2 regions of the Lysinibacillus sp. RS11 genome follow, and region 1 is predicted to be linked to the other one. Evidence: a T-box and tRNA genes for the amino acid it is inferred to sense, from the RefSeq annotation. Region 1 holds a T-box; the other holds one or more tRNA genes.
The links. A T-box is a leader RNA that pairs with one kind of tRNA and senses whether it is charged. The one in region 1 lies ahead of alaS (alanine--tRNA ligase), so its partner is inferred to be a tRNA-Ala.
Positions count from the first base shown of each region.

Region 1 (4,592 bases):
CGTCTTTTAATGCACGTTGCATGATATGTGTAGCTGTATGGTTTTTAATAATCAAATTACGTTCATCACGGTTCACTACTGCCTTCACCGCATCTTCAACATGCATTTCGCCAGATTCTACAAGTACTGTATGAAGGGGTTGACCATTAGGTGCTTTTTGTACATCTTTTACAATAGCAGTAAAGCTATCATTTGAGATAACACCACTATCCGCAATTTGACCACCCATTTCAGCATAGAATGGTGTTTTAGCTAAAACAACTAGTGCTTCTTGACCTTCAGATGCTCCCTTTGATACTTGACCATTGACAATGATCGCCGCAATTTCTGTGTTTGTCGTCAATGTATCATAGCCTACAAATTCACTTGCAACAGTCAAGTTGGCTAGTACTTCATTTTGTACTTGCATAGAATCTACATCTTGACGGGCTGCACGTGCACGTTCACGTTGTTCTTCCATCGCTACTTCAAAACCTTTATGATCTACCTTCATGCCTACTTCTTCTGCATACTCTTCTGTTAATTCAATTGGGAAACCGTAAGTATCATATAAACGGAATGCATCTGCACCTGGAATATAGTCATGTCCAGCTGCTTTTTGGGCTTCTACTACTTCGTTAAAGATTGCAAGACCTCCGTCTAATGTTTCATGGAAGCGAAGTTCTTCATTTTTAATAACACGTTGGATAAATTCACATTTTTCCGTTACCTCTGGGTAGAAATCATTCATAATTTCACCAACAGTTGGTACTAATTCAAACATAAATGGCTTTTCAATGCCAATTTGTTTTGCATAACGCACAGCACGACGTAGTAAACGACGTAATACATAACCACGACCTTCATTTGAAGGAAGCGCGCCATCACCAATAGCAAACGCCACTGTACGGATATGGTCCGCGATAACTTTAAATGGTGTATTAACATCTTCTTCTGAACCAAAGATTTCGCTTAACGCTACTTCACCTGGACGTTTGTACTTACGATTTGCAAACTGTTCGATTTTTTCAATAATAGGCATGAACAAGTCAGTATCAAAGTTAGTTGGCACATTTTGAATAACTGATACGATACGCTCTAGACCCATACCTGTATCAATGTTTTGCTTTGGAAGTGGCGTATATGTGCCATCAGGATTATGATTGAATTGAGAGAACACTAAGTTCCAAATTTCAAGATAGCGTTCATTTTCACCACCTGGATACATTTCTGGATCATTTTCATCTGAACCGTATTCTTCCCCACGGTCATAGAAAATTTCCGAGTTAGGACCAGATGGACCCTCACCAATATCCCAGAAGTTCCCCTCTAGTCGGATTAAACGTTCTTCAGGAATACCAATTTCGTTATGCCAAACATCATATGCTTCTTGATCTTCAGGATGGATAGTAATCGATAAAAGCTCTGGATCAAAGCCCATCCATTTTTTATCCGTTAAGAACTCCCAAGCGTAATGAATAGCTTCTTTTTTGAAGTAATCCCCAATTGAGAAGTTCCCTAACATTTCAAAGAACGTATGGTGACGAGCTGTTTTACCTACGTTTTCAATATCATTTGTACGAATTGATTTTTGAGCATTTGTAATGCGTGGATTTTCAGGAATAATACGACCATCAAAATATGGTTTAAGTGTCGCTACACCTGAGTTGATCCAAAGTAATGACGGGTCATTAATTGGCACAAGTGGTGCTGATGGTTCATGGTGATGACCTTTTTCTTTAAAGAATTCTAAATACATGCGGCGAATTTCTACTGCTTTCATATGAAAAGTTCCTCCCTATATGTTTTGTAAAATTACGATATGAATCCACAAGTCAATTTCGCCTTGGCGTAATTACGTCCGGATTTTGAATTGTGCACGCACAATTCATTCCTTCGAAAATCCGTGACGTCCGCCGGAGGCATTATCTTCATTCAGTAGGTGTTTGGTACACCCATTGAAAAGGAACCTCAACCGCATTGAATCTCCTCTCCTTCAGGAGTGAGAGTCACTTGCTGAATGAAGATAAACAAAAAAAGCCCTCATCCCATAAAAGGGACGAGGACTTGTAATTGATCTCGCGGTACCACCCTAGTTGTAAGTAATAGTATACTTACCTCTTTAGCACTTGTAACGTCAGTGAACGGCAGTGATTAACTGCACTCTGGAGTAGCTTTCTGAATTTGCTATTGTGAGGATTTTTTCAGCCTAGAAATCCCTTTCTTTTACACGCACAAATACGTACTTGTTCCATCATCGTTTTTTACTATTTTCTAACGAGAATTATAAAAAAAATATTTTCTTCTGTCAATTACCACTATAATTACTAATCGCAACTAAGCAACCATTTTTTTGAAATAAACCTATATACCCCAAGAAATACGACTAAAAAATAAACTAATGGTCATTGTCGCAATTAGAAAATCTTGGTATGGCAATGGTACATTCATTCCGAAAAAGCTTGTAATCACTGATAATGGCAACATAATTGTTGAAATTACTGTTAATAGATTATGAAAGGTGTGTTGATTAACCATTTTATCCCTTCTAATTCATTGAGAAGGATTGAACAATACTGTAGTTATATACATACAAATCAGCGCATGACAAATCCACCGCATATGCAAAATAAAGAAACCGTCAAAAAAAGAATACTAACATTTTTAAACGATTTCTTTTTCAAAGCTAATTTTCATTTTTTAAAAAGGTTTCCACTCTATTAACTAGTGATTCCCTATCATAAGTTTTATAAAGTACAGTTGCTACACGAACTGGGTCACCAAAGAAAAAGCGCTCATACAGTGTTTGTCTTGTTCCAAAGCTACTCATCGTTAAATCCCAAGCTAAGCGGAATTTTTTGACGCGCGCCTCTCCACCCTCCTGAGAAGACTGTAAATAATGTTCAAGATCACCATCATCCGCTGCAAATGCTTTTTCACTCGGAATGGACATTAACCCACTCGCACCAAGTAACTGAATTATTTCTGTGAAGGTCGGATATACTTTAGGGAAAATCTGAATAGCTACTAGTAATGTTGGATGATCAGGTCTGATAAAGCCAAAAACATCTTTTTTTGCCTCAATCTCAGACTTTAACAGTAAAGCCTTCATCGTTTCAAGTGATACAATAATATCAACAACTTTTTGCTGCACATGTTGGTAATCGCCGATACTGATTGTATCAACAATTGATTGTACAACACCTAAGACAAATTCTGTTTTGGCAATTTGACGTGAAAGAACTTGATGTAAACCATATGTTTGAAATCCACTTACGTTCATAAAGTTATTGGCAACTTCTACATTCCCATAATAAAAAACGCGTTCCCATGGGACAACAACATTATCAAATACTACAATTGCATCCATTTCCTCGAAACGACTACTTAATGGATGGTCAAAAACTGATTCCCCTCCAACAAATGACTGTCTACATAAAAATTTTAAACCTTTCGTATTACTTGGTATCGAGAAACCAAAGCCTTTTCCTTCATCATAGCCATTCGTTGATAAAACAAGGAGCTCATCTGTTATTCCTCCCTGCGTCGCAAGTAGTCTTGCCCCTTTAATTACTAATCCCTCATTTGTATTATCTACAATTTTAGCGGCAATTGTAACTTCGTCATCCTCAAAATAAAATCGGTTGCGATTTACTTGTGGCTCTATGAAAGTATGTGTCATTGTCAAATCATTCTCACGTGCATACTCATAAAAATTCAGTAAATGGTTAGGAAAACAGTTTGGCTTATCTTTTAAAAAATCTGCTGCTGATGCTAAAGCCATTAATGTTGTATTCATGTAATCAGGACATCTTCCCATAAAACCTTGAGTGGATAATGCCCATTCCCGTGCTGCATTACGCCTTTTCACAAGATCTTCGACTGTCGCCACCTGAAGGAAAGACATACCTACACGCTTATTGCTTGTTGGCGACACATATGTCATTTTCTCAAGCAATTCCTTTTCATTTTGTAAATCAAAAAGCCTTGCTTGACTCTTCATAACTCCCTTAAATGCTGGATGCTCCGACACCTTCCCTGTGACAACTTTCCCATCAATATAAATATACGTTTGTAAAGCGTCAATACGATCAATATATTGCTGCCCTGTAATTACTGGCATGAAAGTCACCCCTAAACGTTACAAATGTTTTTATACTTATTTAGTATATGAAATTGCCTAATATTAGGTTCCTCCGCAGACAACTGTACTATATCAAATTATCGATTTCACCAAACTGTACTACTTTATAAATACAGATAGAAACCCTCCTTCATTGCACGATTTTTCAGTTATTTTAGATAAAAACGCTTTCAATTAGCACTTTTCTATCGAGTTCAATTTTATGTCACATTCATAAAAAAGCCTTCTTCGACTAGTACAGGATTGCTAGATTTTTCATATACGTAGGTGTAAGATAGCTTCGTAACCAAAACAAGTACATCTTTTTATTAAAGGAGAACATATATATGAATCATCAAATCATCTCGTACGTAGCGAAAATGGAAGCTGCTTTAATGAGTAAAATGGAAGATCATACTGAAGAAAATCTTTTATTTTCTATTGCTTCAGAAATGATTGCCAAAGAAAAAGATCAATTTAAAAATGTTTG
Region 1 is NZ_CP168124.1:3,339,793-3,344,384, forward strand. It holds gene alaS (alanine--tRNA ligase) at 1-1,762, opposite strand, end outside; T-box leader at 2,032-2,246, opposite strand; gene AB9L17_RS17290 (CorA family divalent cation transporter) at 2,344-2,517, opposite strand; gene hpaB (4-hydroxyphenylacetate 3-monooxygenase, oxygenase component) at 2,666-4,102, opposite strand; gene AB9L17_RS17300 (hypothetical protein) at 4,450-4,592, shown strand, end outside.

Region 2 (4,592 bases), 1.6 Mb from region 1:
TAACCAAGTTATTAAGCCTATAAAAAACTTAAAAAAATAAATGTGTTTGTTACAATTTCAATGTCGTTTTATCCAGTTTTCAAAGAACAAAAAAATGGTGGAGCCTAGCGGGATCGAACCGCTGACCTCCTGCGTGCAAGGCAGGCGCTCTCCCAGCTGAGCTAAGGCCCCAAGAGGTATATATGGTGGGCCTAAATGGACTCGAACCATCGACCTCACGCTTATCAGGCGTGCGCTCTAACCAGCTGAGCTATAGGCCCTCTTAGAAGTTTTATTTTTTTCATAAACCTTCAAAACTGAACGCAAAACGTAATCTTACAAACCCTAGGTTTGTATTCCGAAAATATCCTTAGAAAGGAGGTGATCCAGCCGCACCTTCCGATACGGCTACCTTGTTACGACTTCACCCCAATCATCTATCCCACCTTCGGCGGCTGGCTCCAAAAGGTTACCCCACCGACTTCGGGTGTTACAAACTCTCGTGGTGTGACGGGCGGTGTGTACAAGGCCCGGGAACGTATTCACCGCGGCATGCTGATCCGCGATTACTAGCGATTCCGGCTTCATGTAGGCGAGTTGCAGCCTACAATCCGAACTGAGAACGACTTTATCGGATTAGCTCCCTCTCGCGAGTTGGCAACCGTTTGTATCGTCCATTGTAGCACGTGTGTAGCCCAGGTCATAAGGGGCATGATGATTTGACGTCATCCCCACCTTCCTCCGGTTTGTCACCGGCAGTCACCTTAGAGTGCCCAACTAAATGATGGCAACTAAGATCAAGGGTTGCGCTCGTTGCGGGACTTAACCCAACATCTCACGACACGAGCTGACGACAACCATGCACCACCTGTCACCGTTGTCCCCGAAGGGAAAACCATATCTCTACAGTGGTCAACGGGATGTCAAGACCTGGTAAGGTTCTTCGCGTTGCTTCGAATTAAACCACATGCTCCACCGCTTGTGCGGGCCCCCGTCAATTCCTTTGAGTTTCAGTCTTGCGACCGTACTCCCCAGGCGGAGTGCTTAATGCGTTAGCTGCAGCACTAAGGGGCGGAAACCCCCTAACACTTAGCACTCATCGTTTACGGCGTGGACTACCAGGGTATCTAATCCTGTTTGCTCCCCACGCTTTCGCGCCTCAGCGTCAGTTACAGACCAGAAAGTCGCCTTCGCCACTGGTGTTCCTCCAAATCTCTACGCATTTCACCGCTACACTTGGAATTCCACTTTCCTCTTCTGCACTCAAGTCCCCCAGTTTCCAATGACCCTCCACGGTTGAGCCGTGGGCTTTCACATCAGACTTAAAGGACCGCCTGCGCGCGCTTTACGCCCAATAATTCCGGACAACGCTTGCCACCTACGTATTACCGCGGCTGCTGGCACGTAGTTAGCCGTGGCTTTCTAATAAGGTACCGTCAAGGTACAGCCAGTTACTACTGTACTTGTTCTTCCCTTACAACAGAGTTTTACGATCCGAAAACCTTCTTCACTCACGCGGCGTTGCTCCATCAGGCTTTCGCCCATTGTGGAAGATTCCCTACTGCTGCCTCCCGTAGGAGTCTGGGCCGTGTCTCAGTCCCAGTGTGGCCGATCACCCTCTCAGGTCGGCTACGCATCGTCGCCTTGGTGAGCCGTTACCTCACCAACTAGCTAATGCGCCGCGGGCCCATCTTATAGCGACAGCCGAAACCGTCTTTCAGTATTTCACCATGAAGTAAAATAGATTATTCGGTATTAGCCCCGGTTTCCCGGAGTTATCCCAAACTATAAGGTAGGTTGCCCACGTGTTACTCACCCGTCCGCCGCTAACATCAAAGGAGCAAGCTCCTTCTCTGTCCGCTCGACTTGCATGTATTAGGCACGCCGCCAGCGTTCGTCCTGAGCCAGGATCAAACTCTCCATAAAAAGAAATTTGATTAGCTCAAATTGTTTTGCTGGCATCATGTTTGATGTCCAAAATTTTGTTTCGTTCACTAACTCAAGGTTAGCTACTAAAAACTTTATTGATTACGTTTTGCTTGTTCAGTTTTCAAGGTTCATTTATTTTAATTGGTGGAGCCTAGCGGGATCGAACCGCTGACCTCCTGCGTGCAAGGCAGGCGCTCTCCCAGCTGAGCTAAGGCCCCAAAATTTAAGAAAAAATGGTCGGAATGACAGGATTCGAACCTACGACCCCTTGGTCCCAAACCAAGTGCTCTACCAAGCTGAGCTACATTCCGTTTGTTTTATTGGCGCGCCCGGCAGGAGTCGAACCCACAACCTTCTGATCCGTAGTCAGACGCTCTATCCAATTGAGCTACGGGCGCTAATTATAAAAATAAAATGGTGCCGAGGGCCGGAATCGAACCGGCACGGTAGTCACCTACCGCAGGATTTTAAGTCCTGTGCGTCTGCCAGTTCCGCCACCCCGGCACATTTGGAGCGGAAGACGAGGTTCGAACTCGCGACCCCCACCTTGGCAAGGTGGTGTTCTACCACTGAACTACTTCCGCATGTGCATAAGATTTATTTATCCTGGCAATTATGAAATTCTAAAAATGGTGCGGGTGAAGGGAGTCGAACCCCCACGCCTTGCGGCGCTAGATCCTAAGTCTAGTGCGTCTGCCAATTCCGCCACACCCGCATATTTTGTTGGCAATTAAATGGTGAGCCATGAAGGACTCGAACCTTCGACCCTCTGATTAAAAGTCAGATGCTCTACCAACTGAGCTAATGGCTCAAAACTATGGTGCCGGCGATAGGAGTCGAACCCACGACCTACTGATTACAAGTCAGTTGCTCTACCAACTGAGCTACACCGGCAAATGGTGGAGGATGACGGGCTCGAACCGCCGACCCCCTGCTTGTAAGGCAGGTGCTCTCCCAGCTGAGCTAATCCTCCTGGGTATAATGCCTAGCGACGTCCTACTCTCACAGGGGGAAGCCCCCAACTACCATCGGCGCTAAAGAGCTTAACTTCCGTGTTCGGTATGGGAACGGGTGTGACCTCTTTGCCATCATCACTAGACTATTTTAAAGACAAGATTTATTATAACACATTTTGTTATAATTGCAAGCTTTTTTTAAAAAACTTTCTTGTTCTTTCAAAACTGGATAAACGTGCATTGAATGTTTCAAACATTTTGGTTAAGTCCTCGATCGATTAGTATTCGTCAGCTCCATGTGTCACCACACTTCCACCTCGAACCTATCTACCTCATCGTCTTTGAGGGATCTTACTTACTTGCGTAATGGGAAATCTCATCTTGAGGGGGGCTTCATGCTTAGATGCTTTCAGCACTTATCCCGTCCACACATAGCTACCCAGCGATGCCTTTGGCAAGACAACTGGTACACCAGCGGTGTGTCCATCCCGGTCCTCTCGTACTAAGGACAGCTCCTCTCAAATTTCCTACGCCCACGACGGATAGGGACCGAACTGTCTCACGACGTTCTGAACCCAGCTCGCGTACCGCTTTAATGGGCGAACAGCCCAACCCTTGGGACCGACTACAGCCCCAGGATGCGATGAGCCGACATCGAGGTGCCAAACCTCCCCGTCGATGTGGACTCTTGGGGGAGATAAGCCTGTTATCCCCGGGGTAGCTTTTATCCGTTGAGCGATGGCCCTTCCATGCGGAACCACCGGATCACTAAGCCCGTCTTTCGACCCTGCTCGACTTGTAGGTCTCGCAGTCAAGCTCCCTTGTGCCTTTACACTCTACGAATGATTTCCAACCATTCTGAGGGAACCTTTGGGCGCCTCCGTTACCTTTTAGGAGGCGACCGCCCCAGTCAAACTGTCCGCCTGACACTGTCTCCTGCCCCGCTAAGGGGCATGGGTTAGAATTTCAATACAACCAGGGTAGTATCCCACCGACGCCTCCTTCGAAGCTGGCGCTCCGAGATCTCTGGCTCCTACCTATCCTGTACAAGTTGTACCAAAATTCAATATCAGGCTACAGTAAAGCTCCACGGGGTCTTTCCGTCCTGTCGCGGGTAACCTGCATCTTCACAGGTACTATAATTTCACCGAGTCTCTCGTTGAGACAGTGCCCAGATCGTTACGCCTTTCGTGCGGGTCGGAACTTACCCGACAAGGAATTTCGCTACCTTAGGACCGTTATAGTTACGGCCGCCGTTTACTGGGGCTTCAATTCGCAGCTTCGCTTGCGCTAACCACTCCTCTTAACCTTCCAGCACCGGGCAGGCGTCAGCCCCTATACGTCACCTTACGGTTTTGCAGAGACCTGTGTTTTTGCTAAACAGTCGCCTGGGCCTATTCACTGCGGCTCTCATGCGCTTGCACGCTCAAGAGCACCCCTTCTCCCGAAGTTACGGGGTCATTTTGCCGAGTTCCTTAACGAGAGTTCTCTCGCACACCTTAGGATTCTCTCCTCGACTACCTGTGTCGGTTTGCGGTACGGGCACCTCTCACCTCGATAGAGGCTTTTCTTGGCAGTGTGAAATCAGGAACTTCGTCCATACGGACTCGCCATCACAGCTCAACGTTACAGTGTGCGGATTTGCCTACACACACGCCTTACTGCTTGGACGCGCACAACCAACGGCGCGCTTACCCTATCCTACTGCGTCCCCCCATTTCTCAAACG
Region 2 is NZ_CP168124.1:106,308-110,899, reverse strand. It holds rRNA gene AB9L17_RS00685 (23S ribosomal RNA) at 1-5, opposite strand, end outside; tRNA gene AB9L17_RS00680 (tRNA-Ala) at 96-171, opposite strand; tRNA gene AB9L17_RS00675 (tRNA-Ile) at 184-260, opposite strand; rRNA gene AB9L17_RS00670 (16S ribosomal RNA) at 354-1,905, opposite strand; tRNA gene AB9L17_RS00665 (tRNA-Ala) at 2,051-2,126, opposite strand; tRNA gene AB9L17_RS00660 (tRNA-Pro) at 2,143-2,219, opposite strand; tRNA gene AB9L17_RS00655 (tRNA-Arg) at 2,230-2,306, opposite strand; tRNA gene AB9L17_RS00650 (tRNA-Leu) at 2,324-2,412, opposite strand; tRNA gene AB9L17_RS00645 (tRNA-Gly) at 2,418-2,492, opposite strand; tRNA gene AB9L17_RS00640 (tRNA-Leu) at 2,539-2,623, opposite strand; tRNA gene AB9L17_RS00635 (tRNA-Lys) at 2,644-2,719, opposite strand; tRNA gene AB9L17_RS00630 (tRNA-Thr) at 2,727-2,802, opposite strand; tRNA gene AB9L17_RS00625 (tRNA-Val) at 2,806-2,881, opposite strand; rRNA gene rrf (5S ribosomal RNA) at 2,892-3,007, opposite strand; rRNA gene AB9L17_RS00615 (23S ribosomal RNA) at 3,123-4,592, opposite strand, start outside.
Region 2: it encodes a tRNA-Ala, which carries the amino acid that the T-box ahead of alaS (alanine--tRNA ligase) is inferred to sense. The anticodon was not compared.